Linked DNA regions of Thiosulfativibrio zosterae. The protein of the gene in region 2 binds, or shares a complex with, the protein of the main gene of each other region. Links are inferred from orthologs where the notes say so. Each region holds a gene or a part of one and is shown on either strand. Other genes may lie near its edges.

Region 1 (14,912 bases), 160 kb from region 2 along the record:
TCGTTAGTCACTAAGATAATCTTGTGGTAATAGTCAGATGAAATTGGCTTATCAAAACAGATTTTCAGCACTCTATCAAAGTTTCCAGAGCCCTTATCCATGTCATCAACCACTTGCGCAGAGATTATTTTGACAGGATCTTTAGAACAGCCTCCCATCATCATTAGGGACAAAATCGCCCCCATCCATAACAGTTTCTTCATCGTCTCCTCCTCAAGAGCCTCGTCAAAACAATTTACTTAGATGCCTGCGCCATCTCTCACTTCTGGCTGTATACCGGCAATTTCCCAGTTACCTTCATCCGCAGCATTGCGGCGAATGTGCCAAATTTCAGTGAAGGCATGTGCATCTTCAAAGCGACCTTCTTTTATAAATCCACTGTAACGCACGCTGACCACAAAATATTGTCCATCAATCGCCATATCGGCAATCTCGGCATCTAAGGATTCAACTTCAGTATAGTTATCTGAACTTAAATTGGCAATTTCACCTTGTAACGCCTCATAGAGTTCCGCTGAACAGTAAGACTGAATTTCTGCCAAATCTTTTGCATCCCAGGCTTTTTGAATATTCAAATAATGAGTTTTAGCACCTTCTAAGAAACCTGCTGCATCAAACCAAGCGGGGACATCTTGCACAGGCACCGCCGCATCCGACAACCCTGAACCTATGATAGAACCCCCATGCGGATTGTAGGCTTCGTGCTCTTGGGTTTCTCTCATTTGCGGTTGATAGGAAGACTGTTGCTGTTCTGGCTCATAAGCTTCTCTAGGGGCATGACCCGCATACTGTCTTTGCTGCGCTTGACGACCCATAAAAGATTTGAATAATTTAAATGCGATAAAGGCTAACAACGCAATCAGTAAAAAATCCATAAACTGAAAGCCTTCAAAGCCATCACCAAACAGCATGGCTGCTAACAAACCACCGGCTGCTAAACCTGCCAAAGGGCCTAACCATTTAGAGGCACCGGACTTAGCCGCTTGACCCGCTGCTGGCGCAGTTGCAGGATTGTTTTTAGGGGCTTGCGGTTGAGCCGCAGGCTTGCTGGCCGGTTGGTTAAAGTTTTTAGGCGCGACTTGCTTGCTATAACCAAAGCTTTTACCCCCGCCAAACTTCGCGGCTTGAGCCATTTGACTCATGCCAAATACACCAAAAATTAGAACAAAAAGCACAATTAACTTATTTTTCACTTTTTTAACCTTATTAGACTTATTTTGAATTTAATACTATTCGATTGTACTGTTGAAAGCAATCTTTTCGCAACCTTTCAAGGTTACCCTTTTTTGACACAACGCGAAATGGTGTAGTCTTTGCCCTGCTTCACTTTGTCGTAGTTGCCAAACACTTCATTAAAGTTACGCTTCATATAATCACGCAGACCATTAATGGTAACCACCACAAATTGACCGCCGGGCGCTAACTGGGCATGCACATCGTGCAAAATAATCGCCAACATTTCCTTACCTACTTTGGCAGGAATATTCGACACGATGGTGGTAAACATTAAATCTGGTGGCACCGCACTCATGCCATTCGACAAATAGGCTTTGGCATTGGGGAGTTTATTGAGTTGCGCATTTTTATTGGCAAAATCAACCGCCACAAAATCTTTATCCACCATGTGAACCTGCCCTTTGGGTGCGCAAGCCGCAATGGTCAATCCAATAGGCCCATAACCACAGCCAATATCTAACGCAATTTCGTCTTCCTTAATATCAATATAACGCAACAGTAAATCTGTTCCTGAGTCGATATCACGCGGTGAAAAAATTCCCCAAGTTGAACGAAATTGCAGCGCATGGCCTTTCAATTCGGCATTAAAACTTAAATCCTGTTTGAGTTCAGCAATCGTACTCATGATCTTCTCTTTAATAATTAACTTAAATTTTTAAGGGGTATAGCACTTAACCCTTTATTTTTACTAAAAAATAACCTATCATAAATTTTTAAAATTTTAGGATTGGACACTATGACAACCATCTTAAAAAATCTTATTACGCAACGGCAGTTTGAATACACCCTTAAAGAGGGGCGCCCGTCTCAGGCGGCCAATTTGTTACTGGTTGCAATCTTTGTTTATCTCTTATCCCAACTTGGGGTTGCTACAGAACTCATCGTTCTCTGGGTCATTGGGCATATCTTGGTCAGCGGGCATCGAATACGCATGATGTTTACCATACTCCCTAAAATTGGCCATGAACCCATCGATCACAAAAGATTATACAAGCAAACTCGCATTACATTTTGGTTAATGGGCAGCCTTTGGGGAATAGCATTTTTAACCATCACGCTACTGGGACAGGACGCTTATACCAATTTGGTACTCGCGGTGGCCATTGGCTACTGTGGGTCAGGTATTTTATCTGCAGCGCCATCTTTTATGGCTTATGCCGCCATGAACACCCCGATCGTAGCATCGATTTATCTGGGGTTTATTTTACAACCCACGCAAGCAACCCCTATTGCAATCGTTATAGCGACTTTAGCCTTTGGGTTTATCTTTTCATCTGCCTATCGTTTTAGCCAACACTTTATTGGCAATGTGACCCGCTATCACCAAATTGAAAATGCCAAACAACAGGTGATTCATGTGTTAGGGCGAGCCAGTGAATATCGGGATGAAGAAACGGGCGATCACATTTCGCGCATGAGCCAAAACGCTTATTTACTGAGCAAAAAAATCGGCTTTAATGAAGAAGAAGCGTTGCGCATGAGAGATGCCAGTAGCTTACACGACCTCGGAAAAATCGGCATACCCGATCATATTTTGCTAAAACCCGGCAAACTCACCCCAGCAGAATTTGAGGTGATGAAAACACATCCTTGCATAGGACACCACATTCTTGGCGACGCACAAGAAAGCGCAACGCTAGAATTGGCCAAACGCATTTGCCACAGCCACCATGAAAAATGGGATGGCACGGGTTATCCCGAAGGTCTAACAGCAGAACAAATCCCTCTTGAGGCTCGGATTGCGGCCATCTGTGATGTGTTTGATGCGCTCACCTCAGAACGCCCCTACAAACCAGCTTGGTCTCATGAAGCCGCGCTGAATTATATTATTGAACAAAAAAATCGTCATTTCGACCCCGAATTGGTGGAGGCTTTTATCGCCATCCATCCCGAACGCCAACAATATAAAATTACCGAGCCTTCTTCGCCCAGAACCCCACAGACCTGTTAAAATACGCGCCCATTTCAAAAGTATTTTTTCAGGTTATGCACACTTTAAACGAACGCCAATTACAAGCCGTCCTCCATGTTGAAACCCCTGCGCTGGTTTTAGCCGGTGCAGGCTCGGGTAAAACTCGCGTGATTACCGAAAAAATTGCCCACTTAATTCGCAAGCACGATATTAAAGCGCATCACATTTACGCCCTAACCTTTACCAATAAAGCCGCCAAAGAAATGAAAGAGCGTGTGAGCAAATTATTGGTTAATGACCCCAGCAAAGGATTGAATGTTTCAACATTTCATAACTTGGGGCTCAACATCATTCGCCAAGAATATGCGGCGCTGGGCTACAAAGCCAATTTTTCAATTATGGATGCCATAGACACCAAACAAATCCTCAAAGAGTTAATGAAAAAACATACCAACGACGAGGATATGGACGAAGAACTCGATGGTATTCAATGGGTCATTTCAGGCTGGAAAAATGCCCACATCAGCCCAGAAAAAGCCTTAAGCATGGCCGAAGATAAGTTGCAAGAATCGCGCGCTATTTTATATGGTTTATACCTCAAGCAACTGCACGCCTATAATGCGGTGGATTTTGATGATTTGATTGGTTTGCCGGTACGCCTATTTAATGAACGCCCCGATATACTCGATAAATGGCAAAACAAAGTGCGTTATTTGCTGGTGGACGAATACCAAGACACCAATGCCGCCCAATATGAACTGGTCAAACAACTGGTCGGCATCCGTGGACGCTTTACCGTGGTGGGTGATGACGACCAGTCCATTTACGCCTGGCGTGGCGCACAGCCTGAAAACTTAGCCTTGTTACAAACTGATTTTCCAGCATTGGTGGTCATTAAACTGGAACAAAATTATCGCTCCAGTAACCGTATCTTATTAGCCGCCAACCAACTGATTTCTAACAACCCGCATGTTTTCGAAAAACGCCTGTGGTCAGAAATGGGTATGGGAGATCCCCTGCGCGCCATTGCCTGTGCCGATGAAAACCAAGAAGCGGAACGCGTGGTTTCAGAAATTATTGTGCATAAATTCAAAAATAAAACGCAGTTCAAAGACTACGCCATTTTGTATCGTGGCAACTTTCAATCGCGTATTTTTGAGCGAACTTTACGGGAACAAAACATTCCCTATGTCTTATCCGGCGGCCAATCGTTTTTTGATAAGGCGGAAATTAAAGATGTCATGTCTTATCTAAAACTGATTGTCAATCCGGATGACGATGCCGCTTTTTTGCGTATCGTCAACACGCCACGCCGCGAAGTGGGTGCCAGTACTTTAGAAAAATTAGCCACCTATGCCACCAAACGCGACGTCAGTTTAATGGATGCCACGCAAGAACTGGGGCTAGAATCCGTCTTATCGGATAAAGCGCTTAAGCGTGTGCAGTGGTTTGGTCAAATGGTTTTAGAGTGGGTGAAAGACGCAGAAACCCTGGAAGGCGAAGAAGTTATTCATTTTATTAAAGCCATGATTGAACGCATTGAATACGACAACTGGCTACACGAAGTGGCTACCTCACCTTCTCAAGCAGAAAAGCGCATCGAAAATGTGCGCGATTTATTGCTGTGGATAGAGCGGATTTTGACCAAAGCGGAAGAAGAAGATGGCGAGCAGTTAAAGCTGGGCAAAATTGTGTCGCATATGACACTCATGGACATCATGGAACGCAATGAAGATGATGCTGAACATAACAGCGTCAGCCTAATGACCCTTCACGCCTCCAAAGGTTTAGAATTTCCACATGTCTTTTTGATTGGCATGGAAGAAGAACTTTTACCACACAAACAAAACTTAGAATCACCCGGTCTAGAAGAAGAACGCCGCTTGGCTTATGTGGGCATTACCCGTGCGCAACGCAGCCTAACCATGACCTATGCGCAAAAACGCCGCAAATATGGTGAAGACACCCCTTGCGACCCGAGTCGTTTTTTAGATGAACTGCCAGAAGACTGTTTGGTTTGGGAAGGCAAGCCCGGAGCAGTCATGTCGGAAGAAGAACAAAAGGTGACTGGCAATGCGCACTTGGATAATTTGCGTGCGATGCTCATGCAAAAAAAGGCCAAATAAGCCCTTAATTCTGACTAAATACCGCCTAAAAACAACCAGGCCTGGTTGTTTTTAGGTTGTTTTTAGGTTGCTTTAAGATTTTTTAGACCGTTCAAACAGCTTCTTTATCAACCGCTTTCAATTTTGCACTTTCTTTAGCACGATACATTAAATTGTCCGCTTCTTTCAGCACATCATCGACTGATATACTGACATCCGTGATCAACAGCGATCCAATACTGGCGGTCACATGATGCACATAATCGTCAATAATATAAGGCTTAGCCAAATTTTCATTAAAGCGATGCGCCGCTTCGGTCAAGTGTATATAGGCTTGATTTTCATCTTTACCCAAATGTCTTAACAAGACCACAAATTCATCTCCGCCTAAGCGCGCCACCAAATCATTATTACGGCTAGAGTCTTTTAAACGAGTGCCGAACATTTTCAAAATTTTATCGCCTTCCTCGTGCCCAAAATCGTCATTAATGGGTTTAAAGTTGTTTAAATCCATAAACAGCAAACCGGAATACTCTTGTAAATGTCGTAAATCTTCTATCGCAGTTTTAATGTTTTTGACCAAATAACGTCTATTAGCCGTGCCGGTTAAAAAGTCATGATGTGCGGTAAAATCAAGCTGGTCTAATAATTTGGAGCGTTTGCTTTCGTTTTGAATGCCCATCATAAACAGTAAAACCCACAAACAGGCAAACCCAACAAACAGTAAGATTGAGTCAATCATTTGTTTATGTTTAAAGTTTTGGAACAGCTCAGGATTGGAAATAACCACCACTTTCCAGCGACTGTTAGGCACATTCACACTGGCCAAAATGTCTTCGCGCTCAGAGGCGCTTAGGAAATAGTCGCGACTTAAATGATCCCTAACGCCCTCGTAACTGACCTCGATTAAATCTTCCTTATCCGTAGTTGTCATTAAATAGACATCATTGGCAGATACGCGCTGCTCTAAAAGCACCTTGTGCAGGAGTTCTGCCTTAAAACTCATGAAGAAAATAATGGGATTTTTGTCTACATAAACCGGGAACATCATATCGAAATGGAAAGCACCAGGTGTGGCATGAATATGGGGCAAATATTGCGTATTAGAATCTTTATTACGCAAGGCATCGGCTTGTATTTTTGTTTCTAACTTACACACTTCACCCATTAAAAAATCAATGTCACCGCCCACCAAATCACCATGTTCACTGACCAAACTGAATACATACATATCAGGAAAGTAGTGTTTGAGCCTTGCGGTAATTTTGTCTTGCACCGCGTTATCTGTCTCAAAATGCCTAATATTCACCATAAAAAACTGATCGAGTGCGACAGCAACCATACGATTACGGATAGAGTCTAGCAACGAAGTGACGCCATGCTCGGTTGCTTTGGCCTGCTTTAAAGCCAAATCTTTTTGGTAGTCTTCAAATTGCGACACAATCGAGTGCGCGCGCCAACCCAGGAGTGAACTCACCGCAACAAAAAACAACACCATGATGATACTAAAGCTGGAGTAACCACCTTTTGGACTGATCATGACAACACTCCCACAGATGCCCGCAAAATGACTTGCGAACGGATATTAATGACTAAAATATAGCACAAAAGAACTTTGCCATTAGACACATTAGATAAGGCTTATATATTCGTAAATTTTTTTAATTTTTTTCATCATAACTCAAATCATTTGACTGGTTTTTCGCAGACATAAAAAAACCCCTTAAAGACAATATTTAAGGGGTTTCGAAGACATCCGCTTAAGGGGAATTTAAGCAGGGTGTTTTACACGGCTGATTACATCATGCCGCCCATTCCGCCCATGCCACCACCAGCGTTCATGTCTGGAGCGCCTTCTTTAGCAGGTAAGTCTGCAATCGCAGCACCAGTTGTTAATACCAAACCAGCGATAGAAGCGGCGTTTTGCAAAGCAGAACGCGTGACCTTTGCAGGATCGATAATACCAGCTTCAATCATGTCGCAGTAAACTTCTTTAGCGGCATCAAAACCGAAGTTTCCAGAACCTTCCATGACTTTGCTCACAATAACAGACCCTTCTAAACCACAGTTAGCTGCGATTTGACGCATTGGCTCTTCCATAGCGCGCAAGGCAATCTGGATACCAACATTTTGATCCGCGTTATCGCCCACAACTTTCACTTTAGACTTAGCGCGAACTAAGGCAACACCACCACCGGCAACAATCCCTTCTTGAACCGCTGCACGCGTTGCGTGTAAAGCATCATCAACACGGTCTTTCTTCTCTTTCATTTCCATCTCGGTGGCCGCACCCAACTTCAAGACAGCCACACCGCCGGCTAACTTAGCCAAACGCTCTTGTAGCTTCTCTTTGTCGTATTCAGAAGTGGTGTTTTCCACTTGAGATTTGATTTGCGCGCAACGAGCATCAATGTCTTCTTTAGTTCCGATACCATCAATTAACTTGGTGTTGTCTTTACCAACCACAACAGACTTAGTTTGACCTAACATATCTAAAGTCACTGAATCTAAAGATAGACCCACTTCTTCAGAAATCACTGTTGCGCCAGTTAATACTGCCATATCTTGTAACATAGCCTTACGACGCTCACCAAATCCAGGTGCTTTTACTGCTGCAACCTTAACGATGCCACGCATATTGTTGATTACCAAAGTCGCTAAGGCTTCGCCATCAACATCTTCCGCAATAATCAATAACGGACGACCCGCTTTTGAAACCGCTTCTAGTGTAGGTAACAATTCGCGGATATTAGAGATTTTTTTGTCGTGTAACAAAATATATGGGTTGTCTAGTTCAGCAACCATTTTTTCTTGGTTGTTCACAAAGTAAGGTGATAGGTAACCACGGTCAAATTCCATCCCTTCAACCACCACTAAAGCATCATCTAGTGAAGAACCTTCTTCAACCGTAATCACACCCTCGGTAGACACTTTTTCCATTGCATCCGCAATCATCTGACCAATTCTTTCGTCAGAGTTTGCTGAAATTGTACCGACCTGCTTAATCGCTGCAGAGGTCGTGCAAGGCTGTGCCATGGCTTGGATTTCAGCAACAACCGCTTCAACCGCTTTGTGAATACCACGGTTTAAATCCATTGGGTTCATACCTGCGGCAACTGATTTCATCCCTTCACGAACAATGGCTTGAGCCAAAACAGTTGCCGTGGTTGTACCGTCACCGGCTACATCATTGGTTTGTGACGCAACATCTTTAACCATTTGCGCACCCATGTTCATGAACTTATCTTCAAGTTCAATTTCACGCGCCACAGACACACCATCTTTAGTCACAGTCGGTGCACCGAAAGACTTTTCTAAAACCACATTACGACCTTTTGGCCCTAGAGTTACTTTAACTGCGTTGGCTAGGATGTTAATCCCTTCAACCATTTTTTCACGAGCATCTAAACCAAAACGAACATCTTTTGCTGCCATTTGTAAATTCCTTGTTTTTAAAACTATTAACTATTAGTAAAGGGTTCGAGCGTTAATTAGCTGATAATCGCGATAATGTCGTCTTCGCGCATCACCATCAGCTTTTCGCCTTTGTCATCTTTAACTTCTTGGCCAGAATATTGACCAAACATTACTTTATCGCCGACTTTAACCGTCATAGCGACAATCGAACCTGAGTCAGAAGCTTTACCTGGACCCACAGCAACCACTTCACCTATGGTTTGTTTTTCCTGTGCTGAGCCAGGAAGAACAATCCCACCTGAAGATACTTTTTGCTCTTCAACTTGACGAATCACAACGCGGTCGCGTAATGGCTTAATATTCATAGTATTTCTCCTAAGGGAACAATTTATAAAGTTTTTTAAAGGTTATTAAATTTAAGTTCAGATTAATCTGTTGTCCCCCATTAATAAGGGCGTATTTGATCGATTCAAGAGCGAAATTAAAAAATTTTATGATTTTTAATAAAAAGCCCGCAAATGCGGGCTTAAAAAAGGTAAAAAGCGCTCAATTTCAAATGTCGGCGTGCACTAAATTATCACAATGCATTAAAAACTCACCCTCCGAATACCCCAAAATACTCTCGATTTGGCTAGAAGGTTTGCCAATAATTTTTTGGGCATCTTTTAAGGCGTAGTTGACCAAACCTCTGGCAATTTCCTTGCCCTGCTCATCCACACAAACCACCATTTCGCCACGCTGAAACTTACCCGCCACAGACAAAACCCCAATCGGCAACAGGCTTTTTCCAGGTTGACGCAAAATTTTGGCCGCACCCGCATCCAAAACCAAAGTGCCTTTGGCTTGCAAATGTCCTGCCAACCATTGTTTGCGAGCGGTCATGGGCTCTAAATCTGGAATTAATAAAGTCCCCACGGTTTCCCCTGAAAACAATCTGGGTAAAATATTTTCTTCACGACCTGAGGCGATAAATGTCGCCGTACCAGAACGAGCCGCTCTTTTGGCCGCCATCACTTTCGTGTACATCCCACCTTTACCCAAAGCACCACCTTCGGGACTGGCCATGGCTTCAATATCTTTGCGACTGACTTGCGCTTCAGAAATCAACTCCGCCTTAGGATTGGTGCGCGGATTGTCATTATACAATCCTTGCTGATCGGTCAAAATGACCAAAATATCAGCGGATACCAAATTAGCCGTTAAGGCCGCGAGCGTATCATTATCGCCAAAGCGAATTTCATCGGTCACCACCGTGTCATTCTCATTAATAACCGGCACTGCACCATGTTCTAAAAGGGTTTGTATGGTGTTAGATGCATTTAAATAACGCTCACGACTTGATAAGTCATCATGCGTCATTAAAATTTGCGCCGTTAAAACGCCATGTTGCGCAAACTCCGACTCATAAGCCTGCACCAAGCCCATTTGTCCAACCGCAGCTGCGGCTTGGAGCTCATTAATTTCTGACGGACGCTTAGCCCAACCCAAACGCTTCATGCCTTCAGCCACGGAACCAGAAGACACGATCACCAGTTCTACGCCCTGCTGTCTTAACGACATCATTTGCGCAACCCAGCGACGCATGGCGGCAACATTTAAACCTTGCCCATCATCTGTTAATAAAGCGCTGCCAATTTTTACCACCCAGCGTTTAGTGGTTGAGACAGAAGAGCGCTTAATCATGATTCGGTCGTATGGGTTTCAGTTGACGCTTCAGCATCACGCAAAGCCTTTCTGGCTTCATAAGCTTCGGCATCTGCCGCTTCTTGTGCGGCAACTTTATTATCGTGCAGACCTTGTGCTATGGCTTTCACCAAGTCGTCCGTTCCAGTGCGATTGGCTGCCGAAATACTGAAATATGGGCCTTGCCAATCTAAGCGTTTAACAATGTCATCACACACCGCTTGCGCTTCATCTTCCATCAACAAGTCCGTTTTGTTCATGACCAACCAACGCTCTTTTTCTAAGAGCGCATCGCTGTATTTTTCGAGCTCACGCTGAATAATGCGCACATTTTCAACCGGATCAGAACCATCAATCGGTGCAATATCCACCACATGTAATAATAAACCGGTGCGAGACAGATGCTTCAGGAACTGAATTCCCAAACCGGCACCTTCGGATGCCCCTTCAATCAACCCGGGAATATCGGCAATCACAAAGCTCAATTCGGCGGAAACACGCACAACACCCAAGTTAGGATAAAGCGTGGTGAAAGGATAATCAGCCACTTTTGGGCGCGCTGCAGAAACCGCAGTAATCAAGCTAGATTTACCGGCATTTGGCATTCCTAATAAACCGACATCGGCTAAGACTGCCAACTCCAAAGACAACTCGCGAGAATCCCCATCCTCACCACGCGTAAACTGGCGTGGCGTGCGGTTACGCGAGCTTTTAAAATGCACATTGCCCAAACCATAGCGCCCACCTTGAGCCACCAATAATTTTTGCTCGTGCTCGGTTAAGTCACCAATGATTTCTTGGGTATCTAAATCTCTAACAATGGTTCCCACGGGTACAGCGATTAACAAATCTTCACCCGCACGACCCGACTTTTGCTGACTCATGCCGCCTTGGCCATTTTGAGCCTTATAGTTGCGGATAAATCTAAAATCGATCAAGGTGTTCAAATTTCGGTTAGCCACTAAGTAAACGCTGCCGCCGGCACCGCCGTCACCACCATTTGGTCCCCCAAATGGAATAAATTTTTCACGTCTAAAACTGGCGGCACCGTTACCACCGCGTCCTGCTTCTACATGAATATTTGCTTCATCTACAAACTGCATAACCTACTCTTTATCTTGAGGAATTTCCCATTTGCGCTGGGAGCGTGCGCTGCGAACTTAAGTCGCTTATTTTAAACTGTTTTTCGCAAATCAAAACAACCTTTGTTTAGGTTTCCATAAAATTTGCGACAAATAAAAACGCCCCGACAAGCGGGGCGTTTTCAATAACAAAGTTAATTTCTAATTATTCAGAAACAATTGTTACATAAGTACGAACTGGCTTACCTTTTTTAACAAAAGCAACCTGACCGGCTTCTAATGCAAAAATGGTATCGTCTTTGCCGCGACCACAGTTGTCACCTGCATGGAACTTAGTCCCACGCTGACGAACGATGATGCTACCAGCTAAAACCTGCTCGCCGCCGAAACGCTTAACGCCTAAGCGTTTGGCGTTACTGTCGCGACCGTTTTTAGTACTACCTGCTGCCTTCTTATGAGCCATGGTGATAACCTCTAGTTAAATTGTTCACCCCCTACTCAGAAGTGACGCAATTTTATATTTTATTTTAGTTTAAAACCTAGGTTATCTTTACACGAAGACAACAGGTTTAAACAGTGATTCTAGTCAATTAAACCTTAACTGATTAAGCTGAAATTTTAGTAATTTCAACTTCAGTATAGTTTTGGCGATGGCCTTGCTTAGTGCGCGAACCATTCTTACGACGACGGAACTTGATGATAGTCACTTTTTTGCCACGACCGTTAGACTTAACAGTTGCTGCAACTTTAGCACCCTCAACAAATGGCGCACCCAACTTAATGTCAGCGCCTTCACCCACCATCAAGACTTCGTCAAACTGCACTGAATCACCTGCTTCTGCATTTAATGATTCGATGCGTAAGTATTGACCTTCGCGTACTCGATACTGCTTACCACCGGTTTTAATTACTGCGTACATGGAACTTCTCCCGGATTCTAAATTCTTTTAGTGCACCGTCAAAAACGGCAAAGGCGGGATTATACAGTCTTTTATTTTTTGGGTCAAACACCATTTTGATAAAGTTTTGATTCTCTTCCCAAAAACTGCAAAAAACCACCAAATTTAACCAGGCCTGGTTAAATTTGGGCGGATTTTACCAATTATTACTAGGCAATTGCACTGAATCCGTCTAAACTTTGCAACAATTTACTTAAAAGTCTTTTATAAAGAATTAAATCCTTCATGACCTTAGCTGATATTCGCCAACTCATCCTAGAAGACATACAAGCCACGGATCATTTAATCCTCACCAAACTTGCTTCTGATGTCGTTCTTATTAATCAAATTGGACACTATATTATTAACAGTGGCGGCAAACGCTTGCGCCCACTTTTAGTGCTCTTGTCTGCCAGAGCTTGCGGCTATCAAGGTAAAGATCATTTAACGATGGCGGCTGTCATAGAATTTATTCACACATCTACCCTATTGCATGATGATGTGGTCGATGAATCCGACACGCGCCGTGGCAACAAAACCGCCAACGAAGTATGGGGCAATGCTGCTTCGGTTTTGGTTGGGGATTTTTTATATTCGCGTTCTTTTGAAATGATGGTTGAACCTGGCCTAATGAAAATCATGCAGGTCATGTCTGAAGCCACTAATGTGATCGCCGCGGGTGAAGTCTTGCAATTGCTCAATTGCCATGACGCAGACACCACCACCGAACGCTACATGGAAGTCATTCACCGCAAAACTGCCAAGCTGTTTGAAGCCGCAACCCAAATGGGCCCTGTTTTAAGCAATCGCCCAGAACTCGAAGCCGCTTTTATTGCTTACGGTAAACATTTGGGGGCCGCTTTCCAATTGGTTGACGATGCACTCGACTACACCGCTAATGAAGAAGAGTTGGGCAAAAACATTGGCGACGATCTCGCCGAAGGCAAACCAACCTTGCCATTGATTTATGTGCTAGAAACTGGCTCAGCAGCAGACCAAGACATTATTCGCCGTGCCATTGAAACCGAAGGTTTAAATTTATTGGCAGAAGTGACCGAAATCATTGAACGCTCTGGCGCCATTGCACACACTTATAAAATTGCCCATCAAGAGGCCGACAAAGCCAAACAAGCACTAGAACCATTAGAAGCATCCGACTTTAAAGTGGCGCTGTTATCACTTGCCGACCTAGCAGTTAATCGCACACACTAAGCTAACCTATTTAAATGACGCAATAAAAAAGCAGGCCGAGGCCTGCTTTTTTATTGCTACCAATCAATTAATGGGCATTAGCTTTCTTTTGCGCTGATTTATCCGCGTGTTTTTTGCCAAAATGCTTTTCTAAGGCCGCTTGAATTTCGCGCTCTTCTTGCTCCGCCATCTCGGCCATCAACTTCGCCTCGGCTTCTTCACGCTGATTTTCAAGATAGCGTTTATACAAATCAAGATTATCCAGTCTGGTTTTATCCCAATCAATGCGGCGCATAATCCAACGCACCATAAATCGAATCACATGACACTCATCATGACTGGCATAGAGCAATTCTGGCACAGGCCGATAACCATGCATACGCTCTACCGCCACCAGCTTCGCCACATCATCCACTTGAATACGCACATACCCCTGATTGACCTCATCAAAACTGGTACTGTAATAAATGCGAATCACGCTGTTTAAGCTGAACACCGCTTTTTCTAACAACATAGAAACCGGTTTACCACTCGCCCCGACGGTATGAATAAAAATATTCTGGCTTTTTAACGCTCTAAAAAACCGCTCTATTTCATCAAAACCCACCTCTTTTTGGCTTTCAAGCAACAACAGGCGCTCCGCCTCTAGCGATTGCGATTTCTTCTCCATCGTTCTAAAAAAGAATTTTAGCGCGGGAGTCATTGAAGTTTTTTTCATATTGAGTACCTCTAAACGCTGTATCGGCAAGCAGGCAAATTAATACAGTCTTTTTCAAAAGGTTTTTTAAAATACTGCCCCACAGAAACCCGCTATACTTATCAGGGTCTATCTCAGGAGCTGAGTCTTGTTACTTATTTACCCCCTATTAAAAGAGAATCCGCTTGAATAACTTCCCTATCGTTGGCATCGGCGCTTCGGCAGGTGGATTAGCCGCATTTGAAACCTTCTTCTCAGGCCTGCCAGCGGGTTCAAAGCCAGATGTAGCGTTTGTGCTCATTCAACATCTTTCGCCAGAACATAACAGTATTTTATCTGAACTGATTCGCCACTATACACACCTGCCCGTTTTCGAAGTCACCAATGGCATTCAAGTCAAACCTAATTGCGTCTATGTGATTCCACCGAACCACGAAATGACTTTAGACCACGACACCTTAAAACTAAAACCTTACAATTCGCCGAATGTTCACCCACTGTTAATTGATATATTTTTTCAATCGCTCGCCAAAACTCAAGCAGCCCAAGCCATAGGCGTTATTTTATCGGGCACAGGTAATGATGGTGTTCAAGGCTTAATGGCCATCAAACAACAAGAAGGGATTGTTTTTACGCAAGACCTCAACAACC
Region 2 (14,923 bases):
TGTCCGCGGCGTTGTGCTTCGAGCAACATGGCAAACGAACTGTCTTTGTGTGGCTTGATGTGCTCGATGGGGTCCATCACGATGCCGACTTTGAGTAGGGACATGTGCGCTCCTAATTGCTGGTTTGTGAAGCTGCTTTGGCTGCTTGACGCTTTTTGGCGTCATCAATTTCGCGCGCTGCGGCCAATAAGGCTAAACGCGCCACCACGCCATAAGCGTAAAAACGGTTGGGGCTGGCATCTGGGTCTTGAGTCTGGTCAGGCAATACGCAAGAGGTTTCAAATGATAAAGGCTCAAAGTGCATGCCGGGCGAGTTCAGGTTGTCGGTTGCTGTTTTGCCCGTGTGAATGCGATAAAAACCACCCACCACTTGATTGTGAATCATATAAACCACCGGTTCTGCGACAGCACCATCCACCGTTTCATAGGTGTAAACACCTTCTTGTACCAACATTTGTTCAACCGATAAGCCTTCTTTAACAGATGACATTTTATTGCGTTGTTTGTGATTAAGGCTGAGTACATCTTCTGGACTATTAACCGACATAATCGCCATGCCATAGGTTCCGCTGTCTGATTTGACGATGGCAAAGGGTTTGCAAGCGATGCCCTTTTCATCATAGACCGTTTGAGTGGTTTTGAGCACCAGGTTAACCGCTTCTGCAAGGGATTCTAGGCCGGTGTGTTCTTTGAAATTAATGGGGCCACGAGAGATCGACAGTGGATTAATAATCCAAGGGTCTAAGTCGATAATTTTGCCGAACTCGGTACAAATTTTGGCGTAATGCGTGAAATGGTGAGTCTTGTAGCGGTTTGCCCAACCTAAATCTAACGGTGGTAATAGGGTTTGATTGAGGTTCTCTAAAATGGCAGGGCGCCCGCCAGACAAGTCATTGTTCAGCAAGACTGCGCACGGGAAAAACCCTTCAACACCCACTTGGTTTTCCTGACGAATCAGTGGTTCTAACAATAGCTTTTTACCAGAGGGGAGTTCCAGTTCAGTTTTTTGCGTAACGTCTGGATTGAGGCTGCCCACACGCACTTCGTAACCGGCTGCCAATAAAATTTCTTGCAGGATGGTGACATTTTCAAGATAGAACAGGTTGCGGGTGTGATTCTCAGGGATGATTAGCACGCCATCGGCAATTGGGCAGGCTTGCGTTACGGCATTTTGGGCAGCCTGTACCGCTAAAGGACGCAAGTCTGAGTGCAGATTGTTGAATCCAGCAGGAAAAAGGTTGGTGTCCACGGGCGCCAATTTGTAGCCAGCATTTCGTAAATCCACCGATGCATAAAAGGGCGCGGGCGTTTCTTTGAATTGTTTACGAAACCAAGATTCTATTTCCGCTTGGTTTTCAAGAAAGTGGCGCTCGAGTTCTTTGAGCGGCCCAGTAAGGGCGGTTTGTAAATGCGGAACTTGATTGGTGGATGACATAATAGACAACCTTCGTCTGGAACAATTAGGGATTTATGAATGGGTTTGGCGACAATGCTTTAACCAAATGAAATATTATAACGACTCTTAGCGTTAAAAACCGAGGTATTCAGTCAGGAATCTAAGGCTTTGTCGGCTTTTTAAAGGCTGATCACCTGATTTCTACCTTGGTTTTTAGCCAAATAGAGTGCTTGGTCGGCTCGGCTAATGAATGTCTCGATGTTTTCTTGCGGTTGAATTTGGGTAACGCCAATACTGAGTGACTGTTGTAAATGATGCGGTAAGGCTACATGAGTTGCGCCTTTGCAAATTCGATTAGCCAGCGCTTCTGCAGAGGCTAAGTCGCTATTGCGGCATAAAACCATAAATTCCTCGCCGCCCCAGCGGGCAAATAAATCGTCAGTGCGGCATTGTGATTGACACCATTCGGCCATTTTAATCAAAACTTGGTCACCCGCTAAATGCCCAAAAATATCATTGACCGATTTAAAGAAGTCCAAATCAATCATCAACAATGACAAGGGTTGCTGGTGGCGTTGATAAAGGGCGAACTCTTCCGTTAAACGCTGGTCAATGTAGGTGCGGTTATAAACCTGGGTTAAAGCATCGGTAATAGAGAGTTTAGATAACTTCTCATTGGTTTCTTGCAGTGCTTTTTGTGTGTCATTTAATTCACTCACTGAACGGTTCAGTTCAGCGTTAAGGGTTTGCAGCTTGCGGTTATACCGCAAAATTAAAATCAAGATAATGGCAAGCGGAATACCCATTTTGGCTAAGAGTTCACCGCTGATTTTTTGATAGTATTCCACCTTTAGCCAAGGGGTTTGGAGTCTTTGATGATCCGCTTCGGTCAGGCTATTGATGAACTTATTTACAACCGATAGTAGTTGCGGGTTGTTTTTATTCACGGCAAATTGATAAATCTCTTTCTGTTGAGTATCGCCTGAGATTTGTAGTTGATTGAGTCCCAATTTTTTAATGGCATGTCCAATGCTGGCAGCGGCATCAATCAGTGCTTTAGCCTTGCCGGTAGCTATGGCTTGCAAACCTTCTTCTGTGGTTTGCACCACTAAGATTTGATGAGGAAACCGTTGCTTGGCTAAAAAGGATTCAGCATTTGAACCCTGTATGACGGCAATGATTTGATTTTTAAGTTGCTGGATATCGTTGATATAAGGCTCATTATTTTGCGTGGCAATCACCAAGGGTGATTCAAAATAGGGTTTCGAAAAATGATACTGGTCATTCAAATCGAAATGACTGTTGGATGCCATGACTAGGTCGGGCAGTTTTTGAGTATCTGAAAAAATGGCGGTAGCAGATTTTTGCCAAAGCAATTTTAGCCCTGTAGCGTGTTCTAAAGAGCGAGCATAGCTGACCCCAATTCCCTGGGGCATGCCCTTTTCAATGGAAGCGATCGGGGCAAAATGACCTAGAACCGTTGTGGAGACTTCTGGAAATTGCTTTAACCAAAGCAGCTCAGCGGAGTTTAGAGTCAGAACATTTTTTTCGGGTTCAAAAATTCCGGCTTCAATATTGAAAGGTTTATCAGAAAGACCATATTTTTGAAACAATCCCGAGATAAATTCCAAACGCCCTTTATCCAGTGTGCCCAAAGGAATGCTGTTGGCACGAATCACTTCCTCTAAGGCATTGGCTTCATGCATAAGGTGTTCGTAAGATTTGGTAGAGCCATATTCGGTTTGTAACAGGTGAATAATTTCTGGTTTATGACTGAGTGCATATTCCCAGCCTTTTAGACTGGCGCGCTTAAAGGCTTCGACACGCTGGGGATGTTCTTTGGCTTCTGTGCCATTGGTAAACAGCATGTCTCCATAAAAGTCGATGCCATAATTCATAGGATTGATGATGTTGTATTCAACGCCTTTTTGCTGCATCACAAAAGGCTCATTTGATAAATAACAAGGATAGGCTTGGGCTTCATTACGCAGTAGCATTTCAGGGTCGGCTTTGATGACCATGCGCTGTAAATTGATTTTGATGTTTAAACTTTTGAACATGGCCAATAATGGGAATCCATCCGTGTCTTTTTGGTAAAAGGCTACTTCAGCATGCTCTAATTGGTAAGGTGTTTCGATGCCGCTGGATTTGAGTGTCATGAAGACTTGCGGAGAGTGCTGAAAAATTGGCGCCACAATTTTAAGATGCGCGTTTTGTGCTTGGTAGAGTAATAAAACCGAGTCGGCGATGCCATATTCAAATTTGCCATCTAAGACTTCTTGAATATTGTTTTGCTGAATATCACGCTGTTGTATAACAACATTTAGCCCTTCATCGCGGTAAAAGCCTTTGGCTAAGGCGGCATAATAACCCGCAAATTGAAATTGGTGAAACCATTTTAAGCGTAAAGAAACCGTTTCTAAAGGCGCGCCTTTTACCGGCTTAGATTGGGAAGTTTCAGTAGTGTTCGTGACAGGGTCGGCAGCAAAAACACGACCGTTGGTGGCAAGCAGACCTAAAACCAGCAGGCTCAAGAGCATGAGTTTTATAGAGATTTTCAAAGGATTACAGAAAACACCCAAACAAAGAACGCGCATTAAGCCTACCTAAATTGAGCGATTTAAGCGCGAAAAAGAGCGTTTAAAGGGCAGATAAAAGAAATTCGATTAGTTCGAATTATAATCCAGAAGCCTTTAAAAGTCACCCCACAGGCTTTGTAAAATGGCTAATACCGTGACACCAGCAGTTTCGGTACGCAAAATTCTAGGCCCTAGTTTGACAGGCGTTAATCCTGCTTGAGTGGCTTGCTGAACTTCTGCGTCACTTAAGCCACCTTCTGGGCCAATCAGTAAATGAATGGGGGTTTGTGCCATGGTTGGCGGCAAGGTTTTGAGGGTATTGGATGCATAAGGGTTGAGCACTAGGCCGTTGGCATTGGGGTTGTGCGCTAACCAATCTGTGAGCGTTAAGGGGGTTAAAACTTGGGGTACCACATTGCGCCCAGACTGCTCGCACGCACTGATCACTATGTCTTGCCATTGTTGGCGTTTTTTGTCGAGTTTGTCGTCGTCGAGTTTGACATCACAATGTTCGGTAAACAGCGGTTGAATAACGCTAATCCCCAATTCTACGGTTTTTTGCAGGGTGTAATCCATACGGTCGCCCTTGGAAATGCCTTGCAATAAAATGGTTTGCAGTGGAGATTCGGTTTGTGGACTGGCAACTGTGTCAATCAACAAATCAGCGGTTCGCCGACTGGTGACTAATAGAGTGGCTTGCGCTTGTTGACCTTGGCCGTTAAAAATTTCTAAAGGGCGTTGGTGTTTCATGCGCAAAACGGTTAGGGCATAATGAGATTGCTCTTTTGATAGGCTCAGGGTTTGTCCGGCAAGATAGTCGGCTGGCACATAAAAGCGCGGAATTCTCATTAGGCACCTCGTAGGGTTTTAGTTTTTAAAGGTTAAACTTTTAACGATGTCTAGCGTCGGTTGGGTTTGGTTCATGCTGTAAAAATGCAACCCAGGTGAGCCGGCATCTAACAATTTTTGCGCAAGGGTTTGCACCACTTCTTGACCAAACGCCAACAGGCTTTCTTTGTCGTCTTCAAAACTTTCTAAACGACACTTTAACCAACGCGGCACTTCGGCACCACAGCCTTGTGAAAAACGAATGAGGTTTTCGTAGTTGGTGATGGGCATAATGCCTGGCACAATCGGTAGGTCGATGCCATGTTTCTCGCAGTTATCAACAAATTGCAAATAGCTGTCTAGGTTAAAGAAGTATTGGGTAATCGCCGAATCTGCACCTTGCTCAACCTTATGTTTAAACCATTTAATGCCCACTTCGCAGTTGCGCGCTTGTGGATGGGTTTCTGGATAGGCGGCCACTTCTAAATGAAAGGCATCGCCACGTTCTTGGCGTATAAAAGCCACCAAATCGCTGGCATATTTAAACTCACCCGGATCCATCATGCCCGAGGGCAAATCGCCACGCAAAGCCACAATGCGTTTCACACCGATTGCTTGATAGGTGTCGAGTAAGGCTAAAACACTTTCGTGTGTTGCGCCAATACAAGTTAGGTGGGGCGCGGCATTGTAAGCAGTTTCGGATTGAATATAACGCACCGTATCGAGCGTTTTTTCTTGGGTTGTGCCGCCTGCGCCATAGGTCACCGACATATAGTCGGGGGAAAACTGTCCAAAATCTTGGATGACGGTTTTCAGTTTTTCCATGCCTTCAGGGGTGCGCGGTGGGAAAAACTCTAAACTGATTTTTTGCGGATATTGCTGTTGTGATTTCATCTTACATACGACCTTTATACAGAAAGGTTAAAGGGCTTAAAACCCCCAAAAACGACCTAAAATTAACCAGAATTAACCAGGCCTGGTTGTTTTTAGGGCGTTTTTAAGGGTTTTTAGGCAAATTTATAAGCCTGCGTCGGCTCTTAAAGCGGCTGCTTTGTCGGTGCGTTCCCAAGTAAATTCTGGCAATTCACGGCCAAAGTGTCCGTAAGCGGCAGTGGCTTGGTAAATTGGGCGATACAAATCTAACATGGCAATCAAGCCTTTAGGGCGTAAATCAAAATGTTCGGCAACCAATTTTTCAATTAAGGTGACGGCGACTTTCTCAGTGCCAAAGGTTTCAATACTGATAGACGTTGGTTTGGCAACCCCAATCGCATAAGACACTTGAATTTCGCACTTGTCTGCTAGGCCAGCGGCCACAATGTTTTTGGCGACATAACGACCCGCATAAGCTGCAGAGCGATCCACTTTAGAAGGGTCTTTACCCGAGAAAGCACCACCACCATGACGCGCCATGCCGCCGTAAGTGTCCACAATAATTTTACGACCGGTTAAGCCAGCATCGCCCACTGGGCCACCAATCACAAAACGACCGGTTGGGTTGATGTGATATTGGGTATCGGCATGCAACCATTCATTAGGTAAGACTGTTTTAATGATTTCTTCCATTACTGCTTCATGCAAGTCTTTGTTAGACACGTCTGGGCTGTGTTGGGTTGATAAAACGACCGCATCGATCGCCACAGGTTTGCCATTTTCATAACGCAAAGTAACTTGCGATTTGGCATCTGGACGCAACCAAGCCAAGGCGCCGTTTTTACGCAATTCGGCTTGTTTTTCCATTAAACGGTGTGCGTAAAAAATGGGGGCAGGCATGAGTACATCGGTTTCATTAGACGCATAACCAAACATCAGTCCTTGGTCACCCGCACCTTGTTCGTGCTCGTTAGATTCATCAACCCCTTGTGCAATTTCTGGGGATTGTTTACCGATCGAGCTCAAAACCGCACAAGTCGCGCCATCAAAACCAAGATCACCGTGGTTGTAACCTATGTCTGTGACCACCTTGCGAACCAATTCTTCTTGGTCAACCCATGCATTGGTGGTGATTTCTCCACCCAATAACACCATGCCGGTTTTAACAAAGGTTTCGCAGGCAACACGGGCCTTAGGGTCTTGCGCCAATATGGCATCTAGCATGGCGTCTGAGATTTGGTCGGCGATTTTGTCTGGATGGCCTTCGGATACGGATTCAGATGTAAATACTGTGGTTTTTGTCATTTCTATGCCTCTTAAGCGTTTTGGTTCATGAGAGGTACGGAAAGTAAGGCGGGAATAAAATAGAGGTTCCTCGCTTTAGCCGTACTTTTTAAGCGCCCGCAAGCTGATATTTCAAATCGGCGCATGGGCGTTATTATGCATACATTCAATTTTAGGGTCAAGCGGTTGCTTTTTTAGGTTGCAGGTTTTTAGCCAGTTTAGGATGTCACTTGACTGTCACAAAGCTGTCAAAAAAGCATCGTCATTCAACGGGTGTTGGCGCTTTAAAATCCCTTTTTTGGCTTTGTTTGAATGCTTTGGTGCGTCATGGATTTTGGAGTTGCTGTATGGCACAAATACAAGTTGTAAACTATCACCCAATTAAGATTGCATTGGATGAGCAGTTATCCACTCGCCTAATGTCTTCTCCGTTAGGTAATGAGCTCTTAACGGTGTTTACTGGGCAACACATTCGGAGTTGTTTTCAACCGATTGTTGACATTAAAAAACGAAAAGTTTGTGGTTTTGAGGCCTTAACGCGAGGCCCGCAAAAGTCTGCACTGTTTTACCCGCTTAACTTGTTTGCAACGGCAGCCGATTTTGGATGTTTATATGAAATGGATATCTTGGCTCGAGTCATGGCAATAGAGTCGTTTGCAAAACAAATTGATGCAGCGGATGAGGCTTATTTATTTTTAAATGTATCTGTCGAATCCGTTTTAAATTGTCATCATCAAAAAGGCCTGACACTCGCAGCACTTGATGCGCTAGGCGTTGAACCCAGTCGAATCGTGATTGAAATAACCGAATTACAGCCAGTTGAAGATTTTAATGTGTTTGTAACGGCAATTAATCACTACCGAAAATTGGGTTACAAGGTGGCGATTGATGATTTGGGTAGCGGATACAATGGTTTGAGAATTTGGTCTGAAATTCGACCTGATTTTGTCAAGATTGATCGACATTTCGTCACAGGTATTCATAAGGACGCTGACAAAAGGCGTTTTATGGAAACCATGGTGTCTTTGGCGCGCGGCTTAAAAACCAAAATAGTGGCTGAAGGTGTGGAAACCGAATTGGAGTTGCGCACGCTTGAAGCTTTGGGTGTTGATTTTGTTCAGGGGTTTCTATTCAAAAAACCTGATCCGCGGATTAGCAATGTTCTGGATTATCAGTGGCCCATAGAAAGACAGGAATCCTTGTCAGGAAAGTTCGAAACGGTGTTTTCAGTTATTTCTTCTGATCGACGCTTAAATCCAGACACCTCAGTCGCTGAAGTTGCAGAAATGTTTTTAACGCAGTTAGATGCCGATTTTTTCCCGGTCGTGGGTAAGGGCAAGGTTTTAGGTATGGTATGGCGCCGCGACTTTATGGATGTTTGGGCCAGAAAATATGGTCAAGAATTGCATGGCCGTAAAGCGATTGTTAGGCTGATGGATTCGCAGCCCATCGTGGTTGATTGCAACACATCTTTGGTGACCTTGAGTCGTTTAATTACCGATTATCGTGGACAGGGTCGGTCTGATGCCTTTGTGGTCACGCAAGATGATTGCTATTTAGGCTGCGGTGAATTTAAAGATTTATTAAGAAAAATCACCGATTTGAAAGTGGAAAGCGCCCAGTATGCGAATCCCTTATCGGGCTTGCCTGGCAATGTGCCCATTCAAAACTTCATTGGCCAACTGCTTGCTAAGAATCAAGAGTTTGCCGTCATTTATGTGGATGTTGATCACTTTAAGCCCTACAACGACTATTACAGTTTTGAACAAGGCGATGGCGTGATTCGCATGATTTCAGAAGTTTTAAAAGAAAGCGTTTCGATAGAAGATATCGCCCTTGAAAATATGTTTATAGGGCACATAGGCGGTGATGACTTTATTTTGGTGTTGCAAAATATTGATTTAGCCCAGGCAATGTCTCAAGATATTTTGCACGGTTTTCAGCAGCGAATAGGCACTTTTTATTTGGAGCAAGATCGCTTGCAAGGCGGTATTCACGCCACAGATCGTAATCACGAAGCACGATTTTTTCCAATGATGAGTTTATCTTTAGGCGTATTATTGGTACGCCCTAATAAATTCAGTCACACGCAAATGTTGGCGTCTTATGCCACTAAAGCCAAAAAAGGCGCTAAAGCGGCAGGGGGAAATAGCTATTTTATTTTTGATTCAGCCGAGCTGACTGATTTGGTTTGAACATTGTAAAAGGGATATGACTTAGGTGCTTGTTTTGTTTTACTTTTTCTGTATAATTCATCCCTTTTTTAATTAAGAATAAAGCTTAGGGGTCATCCATGCATACCACTGAACAAGCCTTAGTTGGCGTGATAATGGGGTCAAAATCTGATTGGCCAACCATGGAAAAAGCGGTTGAAATGCTTGAATTATTTCAAGTGCCCTACGAGTTGCAGGTGGTTTCTGCGCATCGCACGCCCGACTTAATGTTTGAATACGCCGCCAGTGCCGAAGCGCGTGGACTTGAGGTCATTATTGCCGGCGCTGGTGGTGCGGCGCATTTGCCAGGCATGGTTGCAGCAAAAACCCTCGTGCCAGTGTTGGGTGTGCCTGTGCAGTCGCGTGCGTTAAGTGGCGAAGATTCTTTGTTGTCTATTGTACAAATGCCGGGTGGTATTCCGGTGGGTACCTTAGCAATTGGTGAAGCCGGGGCGAAAAATGCGGGTATTTTGGCGGCGCAAATTGTCAGTAATTCGCGCCCAAAAATTCGCGCAGCGATTCGCAAGTTCCGTGAAGATCAAACCCAGTTTGTGATGGAAAATCCCGATCCGCGCGTTTAAATCACCCGTCGGATACCGATTAGCTAGTGTAAAATGCCTCCTTTGTGAGGCATTTTTGTTTTGGAGAAAGTTGTTATGACCCCAATCTCGAAAAAAGTGGGTGTGTTAGGTGCAGGTCAACTCGGCCGTATGTTGGCGATTGCTGGTTATCCACTCGGTCAAAAATTTGGCTTTTATGGCATCAGTCATGATGAGCCGTCTGCGTTGTTGGGGCACATGTTTACCCAAACAGATGAAGTGGATTCGCTCAAGACGCTGGTTGAGTTTGCCGATGTCATGACCTATGAAAGCGAAAATACCTCAGTTGAATTGGTGCGTGAAATTTCTAAAACCATCCCCGTTTATCCAGGTGAAAAATCTTTATATGTGACGCAACATCGCGGGCGCGAAAAAGGGTTGTTTGACGAATTGAACATTCCCTGTGCGCCTTATGAAATTGTTGATTCACTTGAAAGTTTACAGCAAGCGGTTGAGCATATTGGTTTGCCTGCCGTGCTCAAAACCACCACCGAAGGTTATGACGGCAAAGGGCAGTTTGTGCTTAAAAATGCCGATCAAATTAACCAGGCCTGGTCAGAAATTGGCGGTCGAGAGTTGATTTTAGAAGGGTTTGTGAACTTTAAACGCGAGTTGTCTTTGGTGGCGGTGCGTAATGCCCATAACGAGCATGTGTATTATCCGCTGGTGCAAAATGTACATCACGAAGGCATTTTGCGCTATACCATTGCGCCTGCCAGAGACATTAAACCAGAGATTCAACAGCAAGCCGAAACCTATATGCAAAACCTGCTAGATGCCTTGGATCATGTGGGGGTGTTGACTTTAGAACTGTTTGAAACGTCAAATGGTTTAGTGGCTAATGAAATGGCTCCACGCGTGCATAATTCGGGGCATTGGACGATTGAAGGCGCCATGACAGACCAGTTTGAAAACCATGTGCGCGCCATTACCGGCATGCCCTTGGGCGACACCACGCCACGCCAACCTTTGGCGGCGATGGTGAATATTATTGGTGAAACTGGCCCTGTTGAAGAAGTTTTGAAAATGCCGGGTGTGTTTTTACATTTGTATGATAAGGCTGAGCGCAAAGGCCGTAAGTTGGGGCATATTAATCTGATTGCCGACACGCAAGAACAGTTGTTCGAGCGCTTAAATCAACTCAAAGCTTTTATGCCTCAGTAAATACACCGCAGTTAAACTGGCTAAATTATATCATTTAGCCAGCATAACTGAGCAGTTGGCTCAGGGTGTTGGCTAAATCTGACGGCGTGACCCCAGCTTGGCCCATTTGATTGGCCAGCACATCACCGGCTTGGGCGTGTAATGCCACACCCAAGCAAGCTGCTTCAAATAATGGCATGCCTTGTCCTAATAAACTGACCAGTGCACCGCTCAACACATCGCCCATGCCACCCATCGCCATGCCCGCGTTACCCGCCGTGCAAATTTCTAGGTGTTCACCATCAAAAATCAACGTGCCATTGCCTTTTAAAACCACCACGCCGCCATAAATTGAGTGCAATTTTATAATGGCAGCGACTCGGTCTTGTTGCACCTGTTCGGTGGTAATGGCAAGCAGTCTTGCGGCTTCAGCAGGGTGAGGCGTGAGTATCCAGTTGCGCTTGGCTAAGCTAATATCGACTTGTTGATTTGCCAATAAATTCAGTGCATCCGCATCAATCACCTTTGGATGCGGCAAGGGTAGAATGCGTTGCAAGCAATCCATCGCCCAGGCATCTTGCCCCAAGCCGGGGCCAATCGCCAGCGCGCGACTGGAGAGTAATATCGATTTGAGATGGCTGCTTTCATAAGCCATGAGTTCGGGTAAGGCTTGGGTAATTGGCAAACAATGCTCAGTTTGAGTGACAATTTTAACCAGGCCTGCCCCAGATTTTAAACAGGCCAAACCGGCAAGTTGAATTGCGCCCATCATCGTGTGATTGCCACCAATCAAGCAACAAGTGCCTCTGGAGCCTTTATGGCTGCTGGGCTTAAATTTTGGCAGGGTATTTAGCCAATGTTTTAAGGGATGGTTTTGAGCGATGGGTTTAAAAGACTCATAAAGTTCGTCCGCTAAAAAAAGACGGCTAAATTGAATTTTACCGGCCTGTTCTGGTCCTTGAAAACTATAGAGCCCCAGTTTGCGGCTGATAAAACAACAGGTCAGTTGCGCTTGAATGGCTATGCCCAATACTGCACCGCTATCTGCCTGTAATCCGCTGGGCACATCTAACGCCAAAATGGGGATTTGGCTGGCATTCATCTGCTCGATGATGTCAGCGTAAAACCCTGTGACCACTTTATTTAAGCCTGTACCCAAAATGGCATCGACCAGCAGATCGGCATTGGCGAGATTGGCGGCGGCAAAGGCTTGTGGCTGATAACCCAATGCTAAGACTTCTTGATAGCAGGTGAGGGCATCGCCTTTGAGTGTTTCGGGAGCAGCGGTCATTAAAATATCCACTTCAAACCCCGCCAAAACCAAAATTTGCGCCAGCGCAAATCCGTCACCACCATTATTGCCTGCGCCTGTAACTATGCCAATCTTGCGCGCTTTGGGCCATTGCTTTTCTAGGCATTCAAACGCAAAAAAAGCAGCGCGCTTCATCAGCAGTAATCCTGCCGTGCCTTGGTCTATGGCAAGTTGGTCAAGGGCTCGGCTTTGGGCGGCGCTGTAAAAGTTCATGGCGTTTACACAAACCAAATCAATAGCACAATACCAAACACGATGCGGTAAATGCCAAAGGCGTTAAAGGTGAACTTGTCTAAAAATTTTAAGAAAATCGTCATGGTGAGATAAGCAACAATATAAGCCATCGCAAAGCCAACCAAAAGTGGCATCCAAGAAGTGTTGGCAAATTCTGAGTAGTTTTTCAGCAGGTCCAGTCCAGAAGCCGCCGCAAGCACGGGCAGGGCGAGTAAAAATGAAAATTCGGCAGAAGTTTTGCGATCTAGTCCCACCATGACGCCCCCAACAATCGATGCTCCGGCACGACTGGTGCCCGGAATTAACGCTGCCATTTGGGCGATGCCAATCCAAAATGCTTGGCTAAGGCTTAGGTCTTCTATGTTGCGTGTGCGATGTGTGCCTTCGTTATAGAGTTTTTCCATGATTAAGAAAATCACCCCGCCGATGATGAACATCCAAGCCACGGTGGCCAGTGTGAAGAGTTCTTTAATTTGGTGGTGGAATAAAAATCCAATTAAGCCAATGGGCACAAACGCAATGGCAACATTGACCCACAATTTAAAGTGTTCAAGGCTAAACTTTTCTTTGTAATGCGAAAAAATTGCCAAAATGGCGGCAACTTGAATAATGACTTCAAACGACTTATTTTGTTCGGTTTGCGCCAACCCTAACCAGTCACTGACAATAATTAAATGCCCCGTTGAAGAGATGGGTAAAAATTCGGTCAGCCCTTCAATAATACCTAAAATAGCGGCTTGAAAAATATCCATAAAGTTTCCTTGTTACAGTAAGTGTCTTAAATCGCGTAATTGAAAGCCCATCAAGCTCAAATCTAGCTGCTTGGTGAGGGCAATCACTTTAAAGTTTTCGCCCATTTCGTCGGGCAAGGTGAGGGTTTTGATTTGTTGGGCAATGTGAATTTGTTCGGTCACTGGCGCATCAGGCGCAAACGACATTTCAAGCAGACCGCTGCCCATTAAAAAATGCGCTTGAGTGGTATAGCCGGCCACTTTAAACCCCGCGTCAAAACTGGATTCCGCCACTTCAGTAAAATCGACATGAGCGGTAATGTCTTGCAGGCCTGGGTAAAAAAATGGATTGCTGTGCGCCAAATGTTGGTAGTGACAGCGCAAAGTGCCCATGCTGCGCGCGGGTTGATAATATTCAGCTCGGCTATACCCATAATCCACCAGTAACACCAAGCCTTTGGCAATAAAACCGCTGAGCGATGCTAGCCAAGGTTTGATGTTTAAATTGATTTCTGTTTTATAGCCTTTAGGCGGCGGAGTGCCAATGTTTTTGAGCAAGGCATTGGTAAATTTTTGCAATTTGCGCTCGGTAATGGGCACATAGTGCCAATCAAATTTTTGGGCGGTGTCATCAAAAATGACCTGGGCAATTAACGCCTGGTCGGCTTCTAATTTGAGGCGTTCAACCGGCATGGCATCTAAGACTTCGTTTGCCAACACCACCGCTTCAATGGGGTGAGTAGGCAGCTGGTCGAGCCAAACCACTTTGTTGAATAAGTCTAAGGGTAGTAGGCTGAGGGTTTGTTTTTGAATCTCTCGCAAATGGGCGCTGAGCTCAATAATGTAGTAGTGGTTTAGCGGGAAATCTTGCAACTCCAATAAAATATCTCTGGCCATAACGCCACGGCCTGCGCCAAATTCAACCAAATTTGGGGTCTCGAGTTGTTTGAGCGCTTGTTCGGCTTGTCTGGCCATGCAGCGCGAAAAAATGGGCGATACTTCTGGCGCAGTAATGAAATCCCCTTGGCGACCAATTTTGGGCAGTCCATTGGCGTAATAGCCTAGGTTGGGGGTGTAAAGCGCCATTTCCATAAATTGCGCAAAGCTGAGTTCTTGCTGGCGTTTGAGTTGCTTGGCAATTCGCTGGGTTAACTCGGCACTGTGTGCTTTGGCTTGGTCATCAGGTTCTGGCAGGGTAGGGGCTGATTTAATCTTAGGATTCATGGTTGGGTCTGCTTAGTCTGGCTCGAATAGCCAAGGTTTAGGGGTTTTGTCTGTTTGAGTTGCTTCACATTATAGTATAGACTTGCTCAATATCGAGTTTTTTCCCGGCAACTTGGCCGTAATTTTGCTTGAATCGTAAAACAAGTCAGCAGGGCTTTCTGGGGAACAGGGAATTTAAGGTTGGATAGACAATGAAAGTAGGCATTAAAAAACATCAAGAAAATGAGTGGAGTGTGCAAATTGGCTGTGCCAGCATTAAACTTGACCGTTTTTCAGTTGAGTTGCTCAATATTACTTTGGAACATTTGGTGGCTTTAGATTCTGGGCAAGCGCATTCTACCCTAACCAGTTATGTCAGATTGGCGCATAAAAAACTCGAAAGTTTGGATGCTGCCGGTATGCAAAAGTGGGTTCGCACCGTTGAAAACGCAGATTTGCTGGCGTTGATGCAGTGCATTAAAGACCAAAAGATTACAGATATGATTTTGCAGAATGTCGGGGGTATTT

Evidence for each region.
Region 1: the proteins of metK (region 2) and groL are in contact, whole or in part, in a cryo-EM structure (PDB 8P4O), measured with the Escherichia coli proteins. The link is inferred for Thiosulfativibrio zosterae from one-to-one orthologs.

The regions. Positions count from the first base shown.
Region 1 is NZ_AP021888.1:489,651-504,562, reverse strand. Bases 6,370-9,262 are described here. They hold groL (chaperonin GroEL), read right to left. Parts: upstream 8,689-9,262; coding sequence 7,051-8,688; downstream 6,370-7,050. Other genes in these bases: proB (glutamate 5-kinase), read right to left, coding at 9,223-9,262; THMIRH_RS01950 (co-chaperone GroES), read right to left, coding at 8,745-9,035; THMIRH_RS01960 (GGDEF domain-containing protein), read right to left, coding at 6,370-6,793. Outside these bases: THMIRH_RS01985 (hypothetical protein), read right to left, coding at 1-203; THMIRH_RS01980 (Tim44 domain-containing protein), read right to left, coding at 240-1,142; THMIRH_RS01975 (class I SAM-dependent methyltransferase), read right to left, coding at 1,277-1,861; THMIRH_RS01970 (HD-GYP domain-containing protein), read left to right, coding at 1,973-3,187; DNA helicase Rep, read left to right, coding at 3,223-5,274; more of THMIRH_RS01960, read right to left, coding at 5,366-6,369; more of proB, read right to left, coding at 9,263-10,353; Obg family GTPase CgtA, read right to left, coding at 10,350-11,456; rpmA (50S ribosomal protein L27), read right to left, coding at 11,641-11,898; rplU (50S ribosomal protein L21), read right to left, coding at 12,041-12,355; THMIRH_RS01925 (polyprenyl synthetase family protein), read left to right, coding at 12,620-13,585; THMIRH_RS01920 (hypothetical protein), read right to left, coding at 13,653-14,282; THMIRH_RS01915 (chemotaxis protein CheB), read left to right, coding at 14,447-14,912.
Region 2 is NZ_AP021888.1:652,622-667,544, forward strand. What follows is about bases 4,902-7,805. They hold metK (methionine adenosyltransferase), read right to left. Parts: upstream 6,982-7,805; coding sequence 5,821-6,981; downstream 4,902-5,820. Other genes in these bases: metF (methylenetetrahydrofolate reductase [NAD(P)H]), read right to left, coding at 4,902-5,697; THMIRH_RS02775 (GGDEF domain-containing protein), read left to right, coding at 7,308-7,805. Also shown: gshB (glutathione synthase), read right to left, coding at 1-104; gshA (glutamate--cysteine ligase), read right to left, coding at 113-1,435; THMIRH_RS02755 (transporter substrate-binding domain-containing diguanylate cyclase), read right to left, coding at 1,576-3,993; THMIRH_RS02760 (16S rRNA (uracil(1498)-N(3))-methyltransferase), read right to left, coding at 4,090-4,824; more of metF, read right to left, coding at 4,843-4,901; more of THMIRH_RS02775, read left to right, coding at 7,806-9,155; purE (5-(carboxyamino)imidazole ribonucleotide mutase), read left to right, coding at 9,254-9,754; THMIRH_RS02785 (5-(carboxyamino)imidazole ribonucleotide synthase), read left to right, coding at 9,830-10,936; THMIRH_RS02790 (NAD(P)H-hydrate dehydratase), read right to left, coding at 10,971-12,440; THMIRH_RS02795 (undecaprenyl-diphosphate phosphatase), read right to left, coding at 12,446-13,213; THMIRH_RS02800 (class I SAM-dependent methyltransferase), read right to left, coding at 13,226-14,416; THMIRH_RS02805 (FliG C-terminal domain-containing protein), read left to right, coding at 14,608-14,923. UniProt on the Escherichia coli protein: Catalyzes the formation of S-adenosylmethionine (AdoMet) from methionine and ATP.